Regions from separate parts of the Scandinavium tedordense genome, predicted to be linked through region 3. Evidence: predicted binding sites of a transcription regulator. Region 3 holds the regulator's gene; each other region holds the start of a gene.
What was found. Region 3 encodes Fur, which represses iron uptake genes when iron is present. Its sites were predicted from a motif close to ATAATAATGAGAACNACTATCAA; they were not measured.

Region 1 (5,732 bases), on a different contig from region 3:
CGGTGGGCATCACCATTAAAAAAAGCAGCCTGAGAAGGCTGCTTTTTTATTGTCTTCAACGCGGAATTACAGGTCGAGCAGCGTGCCTATCAGCAGCCAGCCATTCAACGCTACCACCAGCGCCACAATCACCCAGCCAATCCGTTTTACCCAGAGCGTGTTGACCAGATCGCCCATCAGTTTCGCATCACTGGTAAATCGCAGTAGCGGCACCAGAGCCAGGGCGATACCGAAGCTCAGCAGCACCTGGCTCATCACCAGAATACGCGTTGGGTCCAGCCCCAGAAAGATGACCACAAACGACGGCAGCATAGTGACTGCACGGCGGACCCACAGAGGAATGTGGAAGCGAATAAAGCCCTGCATGACGACCTGTCCGGCCAGGGTACCGACCACGGTAGATGACAGCCCTGCGGCAATCAAACTCAGACCGAAGATAGTCGCTGCCGCGTGGCTGAGCAGTGGTTCGAGCGTCAGGTACGCCTGATCCAAATCGGTAATGCCGGTGTGACCGCGGAAGTGAAACGCCGCCGCGGCCGTGGCCATCATCGCCAGATTCACAAACCCGGCAATAGTCATGGCAATCGCCACATCCCATCGCGTCGCGCTGTAGCGCTCCTGCCGCGAACCGCCGTGCAGGTGCTGCGTTAGCGAAGAATGCAGGTAAATTACGTGCGGCATGATAGTTGCACCCAGCACGCCTGCCGCGAGAAACACCGCTTCAGACGTTGGTAACGATGGGATAATCATCCCTTTCGCCAGTGGTGCCAGCGCGGGCTGCGAGAAAATCAGCTCGACAATATACGCGGCCGCCACAAACAGCAGCAGCCCGCCGATGACTTTTTCCAGCGGTTTTTGGCCACGCCGTTGCAGCATCAAAATCAGGAAGGTCGCAATCCCGGTCAGGACCGCCCCTTGGAATAACGAGATACCGAGGATCAGCTTGAAACCAATCGCCGCACCAATGAATTCCGCCAGATCGGTTGCCATGGCGATAATTTCCGCCTGCACCCAGTAGAACCACACCAACGGACGCGGATAGTGGTCACGAATTTGTTCGGCCAGGTTTTTACCGGTGGCAATCCCGAGTTTGGCTGACAGCACCTGAATCAACATCGCCATCAGGTTTGCCCACACCACCACCCACAGCAGCTGATAGCCGTAGCTGGCCCCAGCCTGAATGTTGGTGGCGAAGTTACCCGGATCGATATAGCCGATGGCAGCAATGAACGCAGGCCCCATTAATGCAAACCGCATCTTGCGTGCTGCGCGACTGCTGCTACTCTCAACGCGACTGTTTGTCATTTTCTGCCTCAGAAATATAGCCTTTGCTATGTTTCATGCTATCAAAATGAGAATGATTATCAAGTTCATTTGAAAAGGTGATAATAATTTCTTTGATAGACAGGAACGATAGCCGGGGAACAAATATCAGCCATGTTATCGAGTAGAGTAACGTCAGGATGATTCAATCGTCAGATTAGTACATTAACTCAACTTTTAACACCTTTACATAACATAACAATTTTGTATGGTTGATCACCTTTTTTGAGTTTGCTCACAGGATTAACCGATAGTGCGGTCTAGATCTCGTTTTCTTTTAGCTTGTTGCATAGAATGTGCACGGAAATTTAACCTGCCTCATATTTGGAGCAAATATGGACCGCGTTCTACACTTTGTCCTCGCGCTTGCTGTGGTTGCGATTTTGGCTTTGCTGGTCAGCCACGATCGTAAAAAGATTCGCATTCGCTATGTTATTCAATTGCTTGTCATTGAAGTTCTGTTAGCCTGGTTCTTCCTGAACTCTAATGTCGGCCTGGGATTTGTGAAAGGATTCTCCGAGATGTTCGAAAAACTTCTCGGATTCGCTAATGAAGGGACAAATTTCGTCTTCGGTAAAATGAACGATGAAGGCCTCGCATTCTTCTTCCTGAAAGTGCTTTGCCCGATTGTATTCATTTCCGCACTGATTGGTATTTTGCAGCACATCCGTATTCTACCGATTGTTATTCGCGCTATCGGTACCGTGCTGTCTAAAGTCAACGGTATGGGTAAACTGGAGTCATTCAACGCGGTTAGCTCCCTGATCCTCGGTCAGTCCGAAAACTTCATCGCTTATAAAGACATTCTCGGCAAGATGTCACGCAACCGTATGTACACCATGGCGGCGACCGCAATGTCTACCGTTTCGATGTCCATCGTCGGCGCGTACATGACCATGCTCGATCCGAAATTTGTGGTTGCAGCACTGGTGCTGAACATGTTCAGTACTTTCATCGTTCTGTCGCTCATCAACCCATATCAGGTTGATAAGAGTGAAGAGAACCTGCAGATGTCTAATCTGCACGAAGGTCAAAGCTTCTTCGAAATGCTGGGCGAGTACATTCTGGCTGGCTTCAAAGTAGCGATCATCGTTTCCGCTATGCTGATTGGCTTTATCGCACTGATTGCTGCACTTAATGCGCTGTTCTTCACCGTGACCAGCTGGTTCGGCCACGGTATCTCCTTCCAGGGCATTCTGGGCTATATCTTCTGGCCTGTTGCGTGGGTGATGGGTGTTCCTGCTCATGAAGCTCTGCAAGTCGGCAGCATCATGGCGACCAAAATGGTGTCTAACGAATTCGTTGCAATGATGGATCTGCAGAAAATTGCCAGCACGCTCTCTCCGCGCGCGGAAGGCATCCTGTCCATCTTCCTGGTTTCCTTCGCCAACTTCTCTTCCATCGGCATCATCGCCGGTGCGATTAAAGGCCTGAACGAAGAACAAGGGAACGTAGTTTCACGCTTCGGCCTGAAACTGGTTTACGGTTCTACGCTGGTGAGCGTGCTGTCCGCATCCATCGCCGCACTGGTTCTGTAAGTCAGTCAATACGTTGTCAGATGTCGTCAACAAGCCGGGTTTATCCCGGCTTTTTTTATGCCCGCAGTTCCGCAAGTGGACGGGGTTTCCCAATGAAATACCCCTGCAGATAATCGACACCCATTGAGTACAGCAGCGTTTGTTGCTCAGCGGTTTCAACATATTCCGCCACCAGAGTCAGTTTTTTCACTCGCGCCAGGTCACAGATAGATTTGACGATCATCTCATCCATCGGGTCGGTAAGAATGTCACGCACGAAACAACCATCAATCTTAACGATATCGGCTTCCAGCTGCTTTAAACGTTCGTAGTTCGCATAGCCAGTACCGAAATCATCTATCGCTATCAGGCAGCCATACTCCCGCAGACGCTGGATGTTCAGCATACTGGCTCCCGAACTGGACAGCAGTTGCTGTTCGGTGATTTCAATAGTGACCAATTCAGGGGCAACGTCGTACTGCTTAAACAGCGCGAGAATTTTATTGGCTATCTCCTTTTGCATCAGCGTGAACGGCATCAGGTTGACGGAGAAACGCTCGCCCGGCAGCTCCTTCATCGCTTTGAACAGCGTCTCTACCACCAGCAAATCAAAACGCTTGCTGAGGTTGAACTGCGCAATAACTGGGATGAACTGATCGGGGGTAATGATTTGCCCATTGCAGGTCATTCGCGCCAGAATTTCGTGATAGCAGTCGCCGGACTGGCTAACAATCGGCTGCGCATAGAGCGTTAAACCGCCTTCAGCCAGCGCTGTCTTCACGCGATTCAGCTGCATCACGCGTTCCGTGGTGTTGTCAGAGACCGTCGCAAGGCTATTATCGAGTGCCAACACCCGCCGCGCGGCGCAGGCCTGCTCTGATAACCAGCTCAATTGGCCGAGCGTGTGGTGCAAGGCTTCCCCCTCCCCTTCAATCACACCCCAGGCTGCGCCAAACTCCAGATCCAACGCATCCCCCTGCCATTTAAACGCCTGGCTGTTGAGGAAATCGACGATATACGCGAGCCTCGCGGCGGTTTCTGATCCGTGCAGTACCAGCAGCAGTTCACTCCCCGGCAGCTGGAAAAGCCGTTCTTCCCGACCCAGCAGCGGCTGCAAACTCCGGGTGAGCATCCGCTTACAATGCACACGCATCATCATCCCGTAGTGGCGGCTTAAGAACTCCAGATTATCCATCCGCAGGCAGCATACGCTGGCCTGAGGATGATTCTCCAGATAGCTTTCAAACGCGCGTAGATTTGGCAGTCCGGTCAGCGGATCCTGCCACGCCTGGTTGTGCCATTTGCGGCGGAGGGCATTGCTGCGGGTCTGTAATTGCGACATGTGGAGCATGCATATGGTGAATGAGATAAGCACTGACATCACAAATGACAGCGCATATTCAGTGTTCACGCCCTGCAAGAAGTTGTCGTTATAGCCCACCAGGAAAAAAGCACTGATGCCCCACAGTAAGCAGATCAGCGGATAGTTAAAGCGGTTAATGACGAGGAAGAACAGGATGAAAATAACCGGCACCAGATAGCCAGCGATATATTCCGACTCAAATGGTGCGCAGAGAATCAGCAGAAATGCAGTCAGCGCCACCAGCCAGTTCACCGTAAACAGCCACTGCTGGCGGCCCAAGGCAGGCCGGATGTTGCGCAGCCAGAACTTTCGCGCGTACTGCGGGTTGATGAGCATCCGCAGCGGGTAATAAAACAGCATGGTGAAAATGAGCCCGGCGCAAACCAGGCTCTGAATATCGACGAGGCTGTAGATAACCGAAGAGGAAACAAAATAACCGGAAACCGATATCGGGAAGTCCAGCCACAGTCCCGCCAGATACATCGATCCTTTTAGTATCAGCGGCGCAAAAAAACAGCCCCAGAAAATACGTTGCCCCAAGTAACGGTTAGGTAGCCCGAAGCGCCAGCGCTTACCTATCAGAATGCGCAAAATGCCACAGGAAAGTATCGGGGCAAACAGCTGACAGAACACCAGCACAAGGTTCTGCCCAAAGGGCAACGGCATAAACCAAGTATTTGTTACGGTAAACGCCAGAACCAACGGCAGCACCGCGTGGCGACCAAACAGCAGCAGAATTGACAGAATGACGCACAGCGGTAGCCAGGCAAGGTAAATAGCGTTGCCATCAATTACGGTTTGCGGCGCCAGAAAACGGGCCACGGGAATGGTGAAAATACTTAAGATCAGCGCCAGCAAAAATTTTTTGGCAGAAGTGTTATTTTTCAACATCATATTGGTTGGGGAGGATTCCGGCTGGGCGCATAACTGCAACAGGGAAATATTATGTTTATTAATTGAGCGAAGCAAGTTCCCGACGCAAGAAAAGTCCCATTATTTGTATGGAATTTCACATCCGGATACCTTTTAACATCAGCGGGTCGCTTTTTTACTATCTCACGGACGCAGAAAGCAAAAACCCCCGCCGAGGCGAGGGTTTGAATTTTGGTGGAGCTAAGCGGGATCGAACCGCTGACCTCTTGCATGCCATGCAAGCGCTCTCCCAGCTGAGCTATAGCCCCACAATTTTTACTTCACGTTCCAAATCTGTTGGGTGCAGGATTTGGTGGAGCTAAGCGGGATCGAACCGCTGACCTCTTGCATGCCATGCAAGCGCTCTCCCAGCTGAGCTATAGCCCCGTAACGTAAAGCGTGTCGTGTTGACGGGCGGCATAATATGAATTCCCTTGTCAGGTGTCAACGGCAAAATGTTCACCTCTAACTCAATCGATGAAAAAGCATGCAACTAAATGACATTGCGTACGTTCTCGCAATCAGGAGTTAAACGCGTCACGTTTTCACGTAAAAGGATGCTATAACATGAACCTTTAATTCCCACACAGGCACTCAGGAAATAGCATGCTCAAGGA
Region 2 (5,732 bases), on a different contig from region 3:
TGCTGAGCCTCCATTCGGCCCTGCAATGCCAGCATGTTCCGCAGTTCAATCATCGATGCCATGATTTCGTCCTTAGTGACAGTCGCCCGCCGGGCTGCTGCAACAGTTGTCGACGGTTTTGCTGGTCGCCAGCAGGTTCACGTTGACCCGGCTGCGAGCACGGCGTAACAGGCCCAGCACCACCACGTTAAACAGGACCACGGACAGAATGCAGGTCAGGCTGTAGCGCGGATGCTGGCTGTAGCTGGCAACCTGATAGAACAGCGTTGACAGCGAGTAGGCGATGTTCAGCCCCCACAGTACCGAGAAACCCATCCAGCCGCGGCTGGATTCGCGGGCGATGGCGCCCATCACCGAGATGCATGGAATGTAGAGCAGGACGAATATCAGGTAGCTGTATGCGGCGGCCGCGCTGCCGAATTTACTGCTCATTACGCCCATCGCGCCGGTTGCCATTTCACCGTCGCCTTTGCTGGCTTCGATAGGGTTGGCCAGCACGCTCAGGCTGAAGGTGTCTTGTAGGCTCTGCCAGGTTTCCCCGGCGGCCGCGCCCAGCTCATCCAGCAGATTGAACTCAGCCGGGTTGAACGCTTCCTGCTGAATATTTTCTGCGGTGTAGAGGGTGTTTAGCGTACCAACCACCACTTCTTTTGCCATCGCACCGGTGAACAGCCCAACGGTGGCCTGCCAGTTGTCTTCGTGCACGCCAATTGGTTTGAACAGCGGGGTGATTACGCGGCTGACGGAAGCCAGTGCCGAATCGTTGATATTGTCCGCCGCCTGACCGCTCAGTGTGAAGCTGTTCAGTGCGCTGAGGAAAATACTGACAATAACAATCACTTTACCGGCACGCAGGACGAAGCCTTTCAGGCGCTGCCAGGTCTGGATAATCAAACTTTTCAGGTGCGGCACATGATACACCGGCAGTTCCATCACGAACGGCGACGCTTCGCCACGCATGATAGTGTGTTTGAGCATCAGGCCGGTGAGGATAGCCATCACGATGCCGAGCACGTACAGCGAGAACACCGCCAGCGCGCCTTCCTGACCGAAGAATGCTGCGGCAAAGACCGCGAAAATCGCCAGTCGCGCACCGCAGGACATAAACGGTGCCATCATGATGGTCATCAGGCGTTCACGCGGGGCGTCCAGCGTACGCGCGCCCATTACCGACGGCACGTTGCAACCGAAGCCGACAATCAGCGGCACGAACGATTTGCCCGGCAGCCCGAGGGATTGCATCAGACGGTCCATCACAAATGCCGCGCGGGCCATGTAACCGGAGTCTTCGAGGAACGACAGGAACAGGTACATCATGCCAATCTGCGGTACTAATGGCAGCACGGTATTGATCCCACCGCCAATCCCTTGCGCGAGGAAAATAGTCAGCCATTCAGGGAAGTGCAGGGTGGCACCAACCCACTGAATGCCATGAATAAAGATAGCCACTGAACCCGCATCGAAAATCGGCTGCAGTGCGCCGCCGATGTTAATCGCCAGTAGGAACATCAAGTACATCACGAACAGGAATACCGGCAGGCCGAGGAAACGGTTGAGGATAATTCGGTCCACCGCGGCGGTGAAACGGCTCGGTTCGGCGGTCAGGGTGTTACTCACCACATCACACACGGCGGCAATGGACTGGTAACGCGCATCGGCGATGTGCAGGGCCGGGTCATCCATTTCAGTTTGCAGGCGTTGTAAGGTGGAATCGAGCTGTTGTTGGGCGCGTTCACCGGCAAAGCCGAGGCTGTAAATATCGCCTTCAAGCATTTGCAGGCCCAGCCAGCGACGCTGTTTGAGCGGCATCGCTTGCGGCATCACCTGTGCCAGCGAATCGGCTTCACGCAACAACGGCTGCGCGTAATGCACCAGCTCTAAATCGTCATTGGCCTGATGGCGGTCGATGGACATTTTCAGCGCTTCGATTCCGCGTCCACGCGTAGAGACCAGCGGGATGACCGGGCAGCCGAGGCGTTTTGCCAGCGCGTCGACTTCGATGCGAATTTGCTGCTTCTCCGCGATATCCAGCATGTTCAGCGCCACCACGCATGGAATGCCGAGCTCCAGTAATTGCAGCGTCAGATACAGGTTGCGCTCAAGGTTAGAGGCATCGACCACGTTGATCAGCAGGTCGGCATCGCCGCTCAGAATATAGTGGCAGGCGATCTGCTCATCAAGCGACGTTTGCGAGGAGATAGTGGTCAGCGAATAGGTGCCTGGCAGGTCAACCAGCGTCACCTGATTATCGGTGGTGGTGAACTGGCCTTCTTTTCGTTCAACCGTTACGCCGGACCAGTTGCCCACGCGCTGACGCGCTCCGGTCAACTGATTAAATAACGTCGTCTTCCCGGAATTAGGGTTGCCAATTAAGCCAATGGTTAATTTATTCATTTTACTGGACTCGCTGTGTCTGGCGGGAATTAACGGATAAGCGCTTCGATTTCAATTAACGCCAGGTCTTTTTTGCGTAATACCAGGCTGACGCGACGGGTTTCAATATGAACCGGATCGCCAAGTGGTGCGACGCGTACGACATGAAAAGAAGAGCCAGGCAACATGCCAAGCGAAAGTAATTTCTGCCGATAAGCCGGGCTAATTTCACGTGAGAACCCGGTTATCTTCCACGTACTGTCAGGAGTGAATTGCATAAGACCTGCTTGAGTCGCTAATTGAAAATCCCTTCATACGCGTGCAAGGGCGTACGAAACCAAAGATGGTGCCAACAGGAAAAGGATAAAATATCAACAGTGACGATGATAATGAGAATGGTTTCCGTCTTCAATCAATAAAATGTGAACGGATGTTCATTTACCAAATAATTGGCGCGAATTTGATGTGGCTCAATATTTATTGCGGGAAAGGATGTTTGCGAAAAAGCAGAGTTGTTATCAGGGTGAAAAAAATAATGAGAATAATTAACGAGAGGTAAAAAGGCGTGTCTGAATAATGACGTGAACTGTCAGCCCCGCGGGTAAATAAACGGGGCTGACGGAGAGTGACTTATTTTTTCTTCATTGCTGCGGCCAGTGCATCCATCATAGCGCTATTTCCGGCTGGCGTGGCTTCACGTCCACGCGGTTTTGCCGCTTTGGCTGCCGGTCGCGCATTCTGCTCACGACCGCCCCCGCGACGGCTGTTGGTGTCGCCAGGCTGCTCGTCCAGACGCATGGTCAGTGCGATACGCTTACGCTGCATATCCACTTCCAGCACTTTGACCTTCACGATGTCGCCTGCTTTTACCACTGTGTGTGGGTCTTCGACGAATTTATCGGCAAGGGACGAGATGTGAACCAGGCCATCCTGATGCACGCCGATATCCACGAATGCGCCGAAGTTGGTGACGTTGGTCACCGCGCCTTCCAGCACCATGCCTGGTAGCAGGTCATTCATGGTTTCCACGCCGTCGGCAAATTTCGCGGTTTTGAACTCAGGACGCGGGTCCCGGCCCGGTTTTTCAAGCTCTTTGATAATGTCAGTCACGGTCGGCAGACCAAAACGGTCGTCGGTAAAATCGACCGCTTTCACGTTACGCAGTTCACCGCTGTTGCCCATCAGCTCTTTCAGCGCCTGCTGGGTCACCGCCAGAATGCGTTCCACAACCGGGTACGCTTCCGGGTGTACGGTCGAGGCATCAAGCGGGTTGTCGCCGTGGTTGATTCGCAGGAAGCCCGCGCATTGTTCAAAGGCTTTCGGTCCCAGACGACTCACTTTAAGCAGCTGTTGGCGGTTCTGGAACTGACCGTTTTCATCACGCCAGGTCACGATGTTCTGCGCCATCATGCGCGTCAGGCCCGCGACGCGGGTCAGCAGCGGAACGGAGGCGGTATTGAGGTCAACGCCGACGGCGTTCACACAGTCTTCAACCACCGCGTCCAGTTTGCGCGCCAGCTGGCTCTGGCTAACATCGTGCTGGTATTGGCCGACACCGATAGATTTCGGGTCGATTTTCACCAGCTCCGCCAGCGGATCCTGCAAGCGACGGGCGATAGACACCGCGCCACGAATAGACACGTCGAGATCCGGGAATTCGAGTGCTGCGAGTTCGGAGGCGGAATACACCGACGCTCCGGCCTCGCTGACGATCACTTTTTCAGCCGTTACTTTCGGGAACTGCTGCTGCACGTCGAGGTAGAAACGCTCGGTTTCGCGCGAGGCGGTACCGTTGCCAATCGCCACCAGTTCGACGTTGTACTTTTCGCACAGCGCTGCCACAGCAACCGCCGATTTCGCAGCCTGGCCGGTATGAGGGTAAATGGTGTCAGTGGCGACCAGCTTGCCGGTGCCATCAACCACCGCCACTTTCACGCCAGTACGCAGACCGGGATCGAGACCCATGGTCGCACGCAGGCCTGCCGGAGCAGCCATCAGCAAATCGTGCAGGTTGCGGGCGAAGACGTTAATCGCTTCGTCTTCCGCACGTTCGCGCACGGTGCCCATCAGTTCAGTTTCGAGGTGCATCAGCACTTTGATGCGCCACGTCCAGCTCACGACGCCTTTACGCCAGCTGTCTGCCGGGGCGTTATTCAGACGCAGATTGAGATGGTCGATGATGATGTGTTCGCAGTGGCTCTCTTTTGGCGGCTCATCGAACTGCGGATCGGCGTTCAGAGAGAGCTGCAAAATACCTTCGTTGCGGCCACGGAACATCGCCAGCGCGCGGTGAGATGGCGCGGTAGCAATCGGCTCGTGGTGAGCGAAGTAATCACGGAATTTCGCGCCTTCTTCCTCTTTGCCGCTGACCACAACGGCGACGAGATGGGCATTTTTCCACAGATAGTTACGCACTTTCGCCAGCAGTTGGGCGTCTTCGGCGAAGCGTTCCATCAGGATATAGCGGGCGCCATCGAGGGCCGCTTTAGTGTCGGCCACGCCGTTATCAGCGTTGATGTATTTCGCGGCTTCGTCTTCCGGTACGTGCGACGGTTCGTTCCACAGCAAATCGGCCAGCGGCTCGAGGCCTGCTTCAATCGCGATTTGCCCGCGGGTACGGCGCTTTGGTTTATACGGAAGGTACAAATCTTCGAGCTCGGTTTTGCTCAGCGTGCCGTTGATGGCTTTTGCCAGTTCGTCGCTCAGTTTGCCCTGATCGTCGATAGTCTTGAGAATCGACTGACGACGGTCTTCCAGCTCGCGCAAATAGCCAAGACGGGTTTCCAGGTTACGCAGCTGGGTGTCGTCCAGACCGCCGGTGACTTCCTTACGATAACGTGCAATAAACGGCACGGTGTTCCCTTCATCAAGCAGACGAACGGCAGCAGTAACCTGTTCGTTTCTGGCCTGAAGTTCACCCGCAATAATGCGGCAGAGCGAATCATTCATCATGGCTTTATTTCATCTGTAGGATCAAAAATAGGGGATAGTTATACGGATTGGCCAGCCAAAATACCAGCCGGACCTATCCGTAATCAGAGTGTTCCAGGAGCGTTATTTCACATACTCGATTTCATTGACATACCAACTGGCATCGCCCGCTGGAGTCTGCACAACGGCGAGGTCGCCGACCTCTTTTTTCAGTAGCGCGCGGGCCATCGGTGAATCGATGGAGATGTAATCTTTGCGCCCGAAAATTTCGTCATAGCCGACAATACGAAAGCGTTTGGTGTCGCCATCGTCATTTTCGATTTCCACCCAGGCACCGAAGAAGACTTTGCCTTCCTGCTGCGGGGAGTAATCGACGATTTTTAAATTTTCCAGGCATTTGGTCAGATAGCGAACTCGGCGATCAATTT
Region 3 (5,732 bases):
GAACGTGAAGGTTACTTCTGTCTCGACAGCCGCTACAGCACCGCAGAGAAGCTGGTATTTAACCGTACCGTTGGCCTGCGTGATACCTGGGCAAAAGCGGGCGAATAAGTTTCGCTTTTGCTGAAAATAAAAAGCGTCGCGCAATGCGGCGCTTTTTTTATGTCATTTTCGTGATGCGAAATAATATCATTTTCATTCATGAAACAGCGCCTCGGCCTTGTTACATTTTTTAGTGCCATTTTCCCTTTCTTATTGATAAGCCCCTGCTATTAGCGGTTTTCGTCGCTTCATGCTGAAACGTGCATGTGTAACAAAACGCAATCAAATATGTGCGCCCTGTCATAATCTTGCATTTTCGTGCGGAAAAAGGATTGATAATTCGCGTCGCGAAAAATAGTCTACATGCATAGCGTTAGGACTTTTCTGCCTCGCTACTTTTTTGCAGTACTTAATTTTTATCGCTGTTCGCTTTGCGAACGCGTTTTTAAAAGTCAAAGAGGATATACACATGCGTACGTTCAGTGGCAAACGTAGTACGCTGGCGCTGGCTATTGCCGGGGTCACCGCAATGTCGGGCTGGTTGGCAGTTCCGCAAGCCAGTGCAGCAGGATTCATAGACGATTCAACCTTAACCGGCGGCATCTATTACTGGCAGCGCGAGCGTGACCGTAAAGATGTAACCGACGGCGACAAGTACAAAACCAACCTTTCTCACTCCACCTGGAACGCCAATCTCGACTTCCAGTCGGGTTATGCTGCAGATTTTATCGGCCTGGATATTGCGGCCTTCACCGCAATCGAAATGGCTGAATCCGCCGAAAGCGGTCACCCAAACGAAATCGCGTTCTCCTCTGTTAATAAAGGCTATGACGAAGACTGGTCTGGCGATAAGAGTGGGATCAGTCTGTATAAAGCCGCCGCGAAATTTAAACTGGGGCCGACCTGGGCACGCGCAGGTTATATTCAGCCTACTGGCCAGACCCTGTTAGCGCCGCACTGGAGCTTCATGCCGGGTACTTATCAGGGTGCTGAAGCCGGGGCAAACTTTGACTACGGGGATGCCGGGGCGTTGAGCTTCTCGTATATGTGGACCAACGAGTACAAAGCTCCGTGGCACCTTGAAACTGATCATTTCTATCAGAACGACAAGAAAACCAAAGTGGAGTATCTGCACTCCATCGGTGCTAAATACGACTTCAAAAATGACCTGGTGCTCGAAGCAGCATTTGGTCAGGCTGAAGGCTTTATGGATCAGTACTTCGCCAAAGCCAGCTATAAATTTGATGTCGCCGGGGCGCCGCTCTCGACCAGCTACCAGTTCTACGGTGCGCGTGACACCGTCAGCAGCAACACTATCAACGATATCTATGACGGTACCGCGTGGCTACAGGCTCTGACCTTAGGTTATAAAGTGGGCGACGTTGTTGACCTGCGTCTCGAAGGAACATGGGTAAAAGCGGAAGGGCAGCAGGGTTACTTCCTTCAGCGTATGACCCCAACCTATGCTTCTTCCAACGGCCGACTGGATATCTGGTGGGATAACCGCTCAGACTTCAACGCCAACGGCGAAAAAGCGGTGTTCTTCGGCGGTATGTATGATCTGAAAAACTGGGATATGCCGGGCTGGGCCGTGGGCGCGTCTTATGTTTATGCCTGGGATGCTAAACCGTCTGACTGGCTTATCAATAGTGCAGGTCAGCGCGAAGATATCGCCTCAAACAAAATTAAAGAGTCAGCTTACAGCCTCGACGCGATGTACACCGTTCAGGAAGGGCGAGCGAAAGGCACGCTGTTCAAGCTGCACTTTACTCAATACGACAACCACTCCGACATCCCGAGCTATGGCGGGGGGTACGGCAATATCTTCCAGGATGAGCGTGACGTGAAATTCATTGTTATCGCCCCGTTCACCATTTTCTGACAAGTCGCGCGGCAGCGTTAACGTCGCCGCGCGCCTATGAGGCCGTATCATGAAAAAATTGATTCTCATCGCTATGATGGCATCCGGGCTGGTTGCATGCGCACAACCCCAGGCGCCACAGGAAGATAACAAGCTCAAAGAGGCGTACAGCGCGTGTATTAACACCGCCGAAGGCAACCCGGATAAAATCCAGGCGTGTCAGAATGTATTGGACGTACTGAAAACCGAGAAGTCACATCAGCAGTTTGCCAATCAGGAAACCGTGCGGGTTCTGGATTATCAACAGTGCATCCAGGCGACGCATACCGGCAACGATCAGGCGGTGAAAGCCCGCTGTGACCAGATTTGGAAGGAAATTCGTAACAACAACACGACAACCACAAAGCCATAACCCTCAACTATCGGCCTCTGTGATTGCCTGAAATTTATGCCAAAAAAAGCCAACCGCGAGGTTGGCTTTTTGCTTTTGAGCAAACGCTGATTATTTCTCAGCGGCGTCGTGTGCGTGTTCATCTTCACGGCAGTCGCCTTCTGCGCAGTGGCCATAAAGATAAAGGCTATGGTTGGTCAGACGAATGCCATGTCGAGTGGCGATTTCGCGCTGACGCGTTTCGATAGAGTCATCACTGAACTCAATAACCTTGCCGCAGTCGAGGCAGATTAAGTGATCGTGATGATGCTGCTGAGTCAGTTCGAAAACAGACTTGCCGCCTTCGAAGTTGTGGCGGGTGACAATGCCGGCATCGTCGAACTGGTTCAGAACGCGATAAACCGTTGCCAGACCAATCTCTTCGCCCATATCAATGAGGCGTTTATAAAGGTCTTCCGCACTGACATGGTGATTGTCCGGCCCCTGAAGCACTTCCAGAATTTTCAAACGAGGAAGCGTGACTTTCAGGCCTGCCTTCTTTAATGCGGTATTGTTGTCAGTCATGCGGAATCAGTCCTGTTGCTAGGCGATACACTTCCCTATGGGGAAGTATTACTAAGAATGAATTCAGGATAATGCGTCTCATTATAGGACTGCCTGGCCTAAATGGGAACGTAAACCCTGAGCAAAGTATGCTTTTCAAAAACGAGGCATCATCTGCAAAGCGAAACATCCGACCTCGTCAAAACAGGTGACATTGTACAGACATGTGCTCAAAAGTTAAAAATTTGTAGCGATTAATTTAATTGCTTTTATCTATTAATTTAACACAACGTATCGCTAATACGGCGCAGCACGGATGCTGCACCGTACTAAATCATTAGGCGTTCTTGATCTCTTCGAGGTGCAGCTCTTCGGAGATTTGTTTCACCCATTTTTCGACACGCTCAGCGGTCAGCTCTGGCTGGCGATCTTCGTCAATGGCCAGACCCACAAAATGGGCGTCATCAGCCAGACCTTTAGAGGCTTCGAAATGGTAGCCTTCGGTCGGCCAGTGGCCAACGATAGTTGCGCCGCGCGGTTCGATGATGTCGCGGATGGTACCCAACGCATCACAGAAATATTCTGCGTAATCTTCCTGATCGCCACAGCCAAACAGTGCGACCAGCTTACCGTTGAAGTCTACCTCTTCCAGCGTCGGGAAGAAGTCGTCCCAGTCACACTGTGCTTCACCGTAGTACCAGGTAGGGATACCCAGCAGCAGAATATCGAAACCTTCGAGATCTTCTTTACTGCTCTTGGCAATGTCATGCACCTCGGCAACGTCTTTGCCAAGCTGCTTCTGGATCATCTTCGCGATATTTTCGGTGTTACCCGTGTCGCTGCCGAAAAAAATACCTGTGATTGCCATGAGTAAAATAACCTCTTGAAACGTATTGAAATGATGGTGGAATGTTGCCCACAGATAAAGGCAATGATAGCAGGAGGAGAAGTGCGCGGAAACTGCAATCGCGCCGTACTGCACTCTCTGCTAAATGAAAGTGATTTTTTGCCGTATTTTCAGACAAGTTCCTGGCCGTGTAATGCAGCCAGTTGTTGCAACAATATCTCTTCGATAAGCTCGCTGCGGCTCATATTTCTGGCATCAGCCAGTTCATTGAGCGCATCCACGGCATCGTTATTGAGCTTTAGCTCAACGCGTTTGAGACCGTTGCTTTTGTCGCGTTTAAGCTGATTACGCTTATTTATGCGTAATTGTTCGTCGCGCGAGAGCGGATTGGTTTTCGGCCTTCCCGGGCGACGCTCATTTGCGAACAAATCTAATGTCGTTCGGTCCGTTTGTTCTTTTGCCATGATTCAGAGTGACTTCGGGGAAACAAGCCGCCAGACGACAGGCCCGGCGCAGATAGCGCGCAATCATACATCAGCGAAACCCGGACGCCAACGCCGGGAGGCACAATGGCGCTTGCTTGCTCGGATTTTAATCATTCTGCCAGGTATCGACGAATCGCACGCAGCACCGCATCCGGTTTTTCTGCGTGAACCCAATGTCCGGCACCCGCGATCACGTGCGCGCGGGCCTGCGGGAACTGTGCAAGTAACGCGTCGCGGTACTCTGCGGTGACGTAAGGCGAATTTCCACCAGGGATAAACAGGGCAGGGTGGTCCCAGGCAGGAATCGGTTCCCAGCCAACGATATGGGGATATTGATCCCACAACGCTGGCACGTTGAATCGCCACGCACCGTCGACGAACGACTTCAGCAGGAACTGAATCACGCCTTCTTCATCTATATGCTGGCGCATTACATCCGCGGCCTGCTGGCGGCTGGACACGCCTGCGTCGGTCACGGCGTTAATGGCGGCAAAAATCTCATCGTGACGGCGCACCTGATAAGCCACCGGAGCGATATCAATCGCCACCAGTTTTTCAACACGTTCAGGGGCTAGCGCCGTAAACGCCATCACCGCTTTACCGCCCATTGAATGGCCAATCAGACTCGCCTTCTCAATGCCGTTTGCATCGAGCGTATCGACAAGATCCTGCGCCATTGCGGCGTAGGTCATCTCCGGGTCGCGAGGGGAAAGGCCATGGTTACGCATATCGACTTGCAGGATATTGTGGTCGGCAACCAGATCCCGGGCGAGGATCCCGAGGTTATCAAGGCTACCGAAAAGGCCGTGAACGAGGACGATGGGAGAATTAGTGTGCAGGTTTTGTGCAGTTTGCGCTCGGCTGTTTAATTTCATGGCAAAGTTCTTTTTTTCGCTACGTCGGGTTAGGGTATCATGTTGAACATTCTGCCGCCCGGCTGCAACACTCAGTAGTCGTCTGAGTTTTTGCCGACACGCTATCCGCTGTTGGGTTTTGTCCTTATAATCCCAACAACTTGTATTCAGAAAAGATATCTCACTGGATTAAGATGAAAACGATCGAAGTTGATGACGAACTCTACGGCTTTATTGCCAGCCACACTAAGCACATTGGCGAGAGCGCATCCGACATTTTAAGGCGTATGCTGAAATTTTCTGCCGTATCGCAGGCGGCAGCATCAACCGTAGCCAAAGAAACTCCGGCATCCGCGTCTGCACCGGTCGTCGCTGCGGTTAAAAAAGTGTCTTCAACAAAAGATAACGTTCGCGCCATGCGCGAGCTGATGCTTTCTGACGAATACGCCGAGCAGAAAAAAGCGGTCAACCGCTTCCTGCTGGTGCTGACTACACTTTACGCTTTAGACAGCAAGTCATTTGCTCAGGCTACCGAGTCGCTGCATGGCCGTACGCGCGTTTACTTCTCCTCTGACGAAGCAACGCTGCTGAAAAACGGCAATCAGACCAAGCCTAAGCAGGTACCAGAAACCCCTTACTGGGTTATCACCAACACCAATACCGGTCGTAAATGCAGCATGGTTGAACACATCATGCAGTCAATGCAGTTCCC
Region 4 (5,732 bases), on a different contig from region 3:
ATAAACGGGGTTGATATTTCAGCCCTCTCCCTACAAAGGAGAGGGTCTGGATGAGGGGAATCTACTTCCCCCATAACCGCCGTGAATTATCCTCGATATGCCCGCTCAAGCGCCGCTTCTGCATCGTCCTCGTCCAGCTCACCGATAACCCCGCCGCCGACAGCAAACGACGATACTCCTCATCGTCATAGGGCGTATGCCACGCAATCGCCGCCGCGTCATGCACTGACACATCGCTCAGGCGCGAAACCACCTCCAGCGGCTGCTCGCTCGACACCTTTCCCGCCATAATCACCCGATACAGCCAGCCCATTTTGCCGCTGCTTTGCATCAGGGAAGACATATCGCTAATGCCGAAATGATAATTGAGCTTAAAGCACGGCGAACGCGGCTGCGTGACCTGAATCAGCGCGTCTCCCCAACGGAAAATATCGCCGATAAACACGTTTTTTTCCGTCAGCCCAAGCGTAGATAAATTCTCGCCAAATGCCGGAGCGCAAAATAATTCCGCCTGCTCGGGAAACTCTCGCGCCCAGTCGGCATAATGTTCGCGCGGATAATGACAGAGCGCACGATCGGGACCACCGTGAATTTTCTTTTCCGCCTGCTCATCACCCACCAGGCCGCACTCGGTCAGCTCAAGCTCGCCATCCACCTGCAACTTTGCAATCGCGCTTGGGCGACTGCCCTCGTACTCCCGTACGCTGCCCGTAAATACATTTACCGGATATTGCATCTTCCCTCTCCTGTTCCCGACCCTCGTTACCGCTATTTTTGCACGTAAACTGCGCAAAATGCGACATGCGTAAAGCCGTTGCTGGACGATTCATGTTATCCATTAGTTAAATTGAAACACCATTTCACTATAAGGAGTCAACGATATGACCCAGCATCTTCGTTTTACCGGCGTCTGGTGCCCCTCGATTACCCCGATGGACAGTGAAGGACAAATTGATTACGACGGGCTGAAACAACATTTCACCCGCCTCACCGACGCACGCATCGACGTCATTCTGCTCATGGGCAGCATTGGTGAATTCGCGTCGTTTTCGCTGGAAGAACGCCTGACGCTTATCCGCAAAGCGCGGGCGATGTCATCTCTGACGATGGTCGCCAACGTCTCATCCACCTGCCTTAGCGACGTTTTCCAGATGGCGAAAACTGCTTACTCTTCGGGCTACGATGCGGTGATGGTGCTGCCGCCGTACTACTACGGCCAGACGGCAAATCAGGTGCTGAGCTATTTCCGTGAAATTGGCCAACGCCTCGACGGTAAATGGTTCGCCTACAATTTCCCGGCGCGAACCGGCTGCGATATCACTCCCGAAATTGCCGCTAATCTTGCTGCTGAATTTCCGCACTTCGAGGGCATTAAAGATACGGTCGATTGCCAGTCGCACACCCGCAACATGATCCATGCCACCAAAGCCGTACGAGCCGATTTTGCCGTGCTGTCAGGCTACGACGAATACTTCATCCCGAACCTAATGGCGGGCGGCGCTGGGGTGATTTCTGGGCTGAACAACGTCATGCCTGAGTTATTTGTTCAGGCACGGGAAGCGTGGCAGAAAGGTGATTTAACCGCATTGACGCACGCACAACGGGAGATCGGCCGCTTCATGTCAATTTACGCCATCGGCGATGATTTCGTGACCACGATTAAAACCGTCGTCTCACGCAAGTTCGGTTACTGTACACCCGTTTCTCGCAACGCGGGCGGGGCGCTCAACGCTGAACAGCTGGCAACTGTCGACCGTCAGTTCAGCATTCGCTAAAAACAAAAAAAGCCCGGTTACGCCGGGCTTGTTATGGTAGGCCCGGCGTAACCGGGCAGAATCATCGCCACTATTTCACCGTATTACGCACATCGATTGCCACCGACCTGGCTTTCACTCTGCGTGACCAGACAGACGTAATAATCGGCACCAGAATCGAGGTAACAATCACCGAGGTCGCCACCAGCGACGTCGCTGCCGGGGCCATCGGTTTAAACGCGGGCACCATTTCCGCAATTAACACCGGCGTGGCAACCGCAGCTCCCGCAGAACTGGACGCCGCAATCCCGGCGGTACCGTCACCGCCGCCAATCAGCCTATCGGCAATGATCAGCGGGATTCCCGTCACGACAATCACTGCCAGACCCAGTACAACACCCAGCACGCCGGTTTGGGCAATCACGCCTAAATCGATGGTATTACCCAGTGCGAAGGCGAAGAACGGGATCAACGTTTGCACCGCTTTGCCGAAGAACTCCCGCAATTCAGGATCAAGATTACCCAGCAGGAAACCGACCAGGAATGGCAGCACCGCACCGACAAACACGTGCGGCTCGAACGAGGCAATACCCGCCGTGCCGAGAATAATCATGGTCATCAGCGGGCCGGATTCCAGCGACATCAGCACGAACGCGCCAGCTTCTTCTTTGGTGCCGTACTGCTGCATGATAGAGGCGTACAGCCCGCCGTTGGTCATGTCCATACACGCGACAAGCGCCAGCGTGGATAGCCCGGCGAAGAACCCAGCCTCAACGCCATGCTCAGGGATAATACGTGATGCAATGGCGGCAACCACCCACGCCACAGCAATTTTGGTGACGACCAGCGTGCCGGATTTACGCAGAACCGTACCTGTCGCACTCAGCTTGATGGAAGCGCCCATACAGAAAAACCACACCGCCAGAATCGGCACCGTACCGGTGATCATCCCGTTGGTGAACGAGCCGAAATACTTACCCGCATCAGGGGAAAAGGTATGACACAGCGCGCCGATAAACAGCGGAACCAGCATCATGCCACCGGGGATTTTTTCAATGGTACGTTTGATTTGCATGTCACCACCCGTAAAAACCTGTTGTATTGGCTATGTTTTTAGCGTTTTCGTGCACTCGAGAGCGCCGCAGCAGGCAAAACAATAGTCCCTACGGGAAGAGAGAACAGTGATCTCACGAACAAATTAAAACGCAGTTTTACATTTATAGGATCAATGTTTTTATTTTTGACATTAATCACATCTCACGGCTGCAGGCATAAAAAAACCCTGCTAATCAGCAGGGTTTTTGTGCTACCAGAAGGCAACAGAGGCGCGGGGTCGCCTTATTTTTTAGCCGCGAAACGTGCAGCAGCTTCGTCCCAGTTCACCACGTCCCAGAACGCTTTGATGTAGTCCGGGCGACGGTTCTGGAATTTCAGGTAGTAAGCGTGTTCCCACACGTCCAGGCCCAGGATTGGGAAACCGGAGGTGCCAGAAACAGCTTCACCCATCAGTGGGGAATCCTGGTTAGCGGTAGAAACAACGGCCAGTTTGCCGTCTTTCAGTACCAGCCACGCCCAGCCAGAGCCGAAACGGGTAGCAGCCGCTTTCTCGAACTCTTCTTTGAATTTATCAACAGAGCCGAAGGTGCTTTCGATAGCCGCTTTCAGGTCGCCCTGCAGAGTGGTACCGGTTTTCAGGCCTTTCCAGAACAGGCTGTGGTTTGCGTGACCGCCAGCGTTGTTACGCAGAACGGTTTTCTTGTCTGCTGGCAGCTGATCCAGTTTGGTGATCAGTTCTTCAACAGGCAGGTTTGCAAACTCAGGCAGGCTTTCCAGCGCAGCATTCGCGTTGTTCACATAGGCCTGGTGGTGTTTAGAGTGATGGATTTCCATCGTCTGCTTGTCGAAGTGCGGCTCAAGGGCATCGTACGCGTACGGCAGGGATGGCAGGGTATAACTCATATTCATCTCCAATTATCATCGGGCGGCAGAGGTGTTACGCCGCGTAAGCAGTTGGTCCATTATAGTTAATTAAATGATATTGAAAATGTTTATCAATGCCGTAGTTTTAATAAGGTTATAACTTTTAGGTATGTGGCTGATTTTGTGAGCCTGCTCAAGAGGAACACGCGCTTTTTGCCAGGTATGGGGCTTGGACGGCAGCGGTCTGAAGGTTAATTAATTGACTAATTTTTACACTCGTTACGTCAGATGAAAGATTCATCGATGTAAAACATTGAGGGTAAAAAAATGAGTCACGCGATTACGATGGGTATTCTTTGGCATTTGATAGGTGCGGCCAGTGCAGCCTGTTTCTATGCCCCGTTCAAGAAAGTTAAAAATTGGTCCTGGGAAACCATGTGGGCGATTGGTGGTTTTGTCTCATGGTTGATTCTGCCCTGGGCAATAAGCGCCATGTTGTTGCCTGATTTCTGGGCGTACTACCGTTCCTTTAATGCCTCTACGCTGCTGCCGGTGTTCCTGTTCGGCGCGATGTGGGGCATCGGGAATATCAACTACGGCCTGACCATGCGCTATCTCGGCATGTCGATGGGGATTGGTATCGCTATCGGCATCACGCTTATCGTCGGCACCCTGATGACGCCCATCCTCGACGGCCAGTTCCACGTGCTGGTCGGCACCGAAGGCGGGCGAATGACGCTGCTGGGCGTGCTGGTGGCCGTGATTGGCGTGGGTATCGTCACGCGCGCCGGTCAGCTGAAAGAACGCAAAATGGGCATCAAAGCCGAAGAGTTCAACCTGAAAAAAGGTCTGATTCTGGCGGTAATGTGCGGCATTTTCTCGGCGGGAATGTCCTTCGCCATGAACGCGGCCAAACCGATGCATGAAGCGGCGGCCGCCCTCGGCGTCGATCCCCTGTACGTGGCGCTGCCAAGCTATGTCATCATCATGGGCGGTGGCGCGGTAATTAACCTCGGCTTCTGCTTCTTCCGCCTGGCAACCAAGCCAAACCTGTCGGTAAAAGCAGACTTTGCGCTGGCAAAACCGATGATCATCGGCAATATCCTATTTTCCGCCCTCGCGGGCCTGATGTGGTATTTGCAGTTCTTTTTCTACGCCTGGGGCCACGCCAGCATTCCAGCACAGTACGATTACATGAGTTGGATGCTGCACATGAGTTTCTACGTGCTGTGCGGCGGTTTGGTTGGGCTGATTATGAAAGAATGGAACAATGCCGGTCGTCGTCCGGTCGGTGTGCTGAGTCTGGGCTGCGTGGTGATTATCATCGCCGCGAATATCGTGGGCTTAGGCATGGCGAACTGATTACGCTGCTGTCTTATTACGATGACGCCACTGTCCTGGCGTCATCCCCACTTCCCGGTTAAACACCACCGAAAAGTAGTTACTGTCCTCAAAACCGCAGTGCATCGCAATTTCCCCGATCATCAATTCTGAATGCTGCAGCAGATATTGCGCGTGGCAAATCCGCAACTGGCGTAAATAGTGGTTGATGGTCATCCCCGTCTGGCTGCGGAACTGCTGACGTAGCGTGCGTTCACTGCAAGTTTGCTGTTCGCAGAATTGATCCAGCGCGAAAGTCCGGTTCAGGCTACCCGCCAGCGCGGTGAGCAGTTTATCGAGCAGCGCTTCGCTCTCCGTCGCGGCCAGATTATCCGTGGCGTATCGATGACGGCGCAGCGCCACCACCAGCTGTGCAAACAGCAGCTCAGCCATGTCGTTCGCGTGGCTGCAGGTTTTATGGCTCTCTTGTTCCAGGGCGGTGATCACCTGCCGTACCTGAGCCATGCCGCTGCTGCCAATCCGCCAGTGCGGCGTCCAGACAGTGCCATGCAGGCCGGGAATGTGCGCCGCCCAGTCCAGATTGAGCTTCAACCGTTCCGGACAATAGATAATATTCTGCAGCACCAGGTCATTCACCGAGGCGTAGGAGTGCTTGTCTTCCGCGCGAATGTAAAACAAATCGCCCCGCGTTATGCGGTACGGGCGATCGTTGAGGAT

Region 1: MUU46_RS10125 (Nramp family divalent metal transporter) is a predicted target of Fur. The motif match lies at 1,346-1,368, and genes of this name have one in related genera.
Region 2: feoA (ferrous iron transporter A) is a predicted target of Fur. The motif match lies at 2,903-2,925, and genes of this name have one in related genera.
Region 4: sodA (superoxide dismutase [Mn]) is a predicted target of Fur. The motif match lies at 3,787-3,809, and genes of this name have one in related genera.

Annotation. Positions count from the first base shown of each region.
Region 1 is NZ_JALIGG010000054.1:244,544-250,275, forward strand. It holds gene MUU46_RS10120 (DUF2502 domain-containing protein) at 1-19, shown strand, start outside; gene MUU46_RS10125 (Nramp family divalent metal transporter) at 67-1,305, opposite strand; gene MUU46_RS10130 (NupC/NupG family nucleoside CNT transporter) at 1,659-2,861, shown strand; gene MUU46_RS10135 (sensor domain-containing phosphodiesterase) at 2,917-5,097, opposite strand; tRNA gene MUU46_RS10140 (tRNA-Ala) at 5,309-5,384, opposite strand; tRNA gene MUU46_RS10145 (tRNA-Ala) at 5,427-5,502, opposite strand; gene MUU46_RS10150 (YfeC-like transcriptional regulator) at 5,722-5,732, shown strand, end outside.
Region 2 is NZ_JALIGG010000055.1:361,123-366,854, forward strand. It holds gene feoC ([Fe-S]-dependent transcriptional repressor FeoC) at 1-62, opposite strand, end outside; gene feoB (Fe(2+) transporter permease subunit FeoB) at 73-2,394, opposite strand; gene feoA (ferrous iron transporter A) at 2,424-2,651, opposite strand; gene MUU46_RS12625 (Tex family protein) at 3,004-5,325, opposite strand; gene greB (transcription elongation factor GreB) at 5,428-5,732, opposite strand, start outside.
Region 3 is NZ_JALIGG010000057.1:296,186-301,917, forward strand. It holds gene glnS (glutamine--tRNA ligase) at 1-108, shown strand, start outside; gene chiP (chitoporin ChiP) at 509-1,921, shown strand; gene chiQ (ChiQ/YbfN family lipoprotein) at 1,971-2,312, shown strand; gene fur (ferric iron uptake transcriptional regulator) at 2,403-2,855, opposite strand; gene fldA (flavodoxin FldA) at 3,172-3,702, opposite strand; gene ybfE (LexA regulated protein) at 3,852-4,145, opposite strand; gene ybfF (esterase) at 4,277-5,041, opposite strand; gene seqA (replication initiation negative regulator SeqA) at 5,215-5,732, shown strand, end outside.
Region 4 is NZ_JALIGG010000046.1:17,125-22,856, reverse strand. It holds gene cpxA (envelope stress sensor histidine kinase CpxA) at 1-14, shown strand, start outside; gene yiiM (6-hydroxyaminopurine reductase) at 62-736, opposite strand; gene MUU46_RS01820 (dihydrodipicolinate synthase family protein) at 882-1,775, shown strand; gene kdgT (2-keto-3-deoxygluconate transporter) at 1,846-2,829, opposite strand; gene sodA (superoxide dismutase [Mn]) at 3,093-3,713, opposite strand; gene rhaT (L-rhamnose/proton symporter RhaT) at 4,002-5,036, shown strand; gene rhaR (HTH-type transcriptional activator RhaR) at 5,037-5,732, opposite strand, start outside.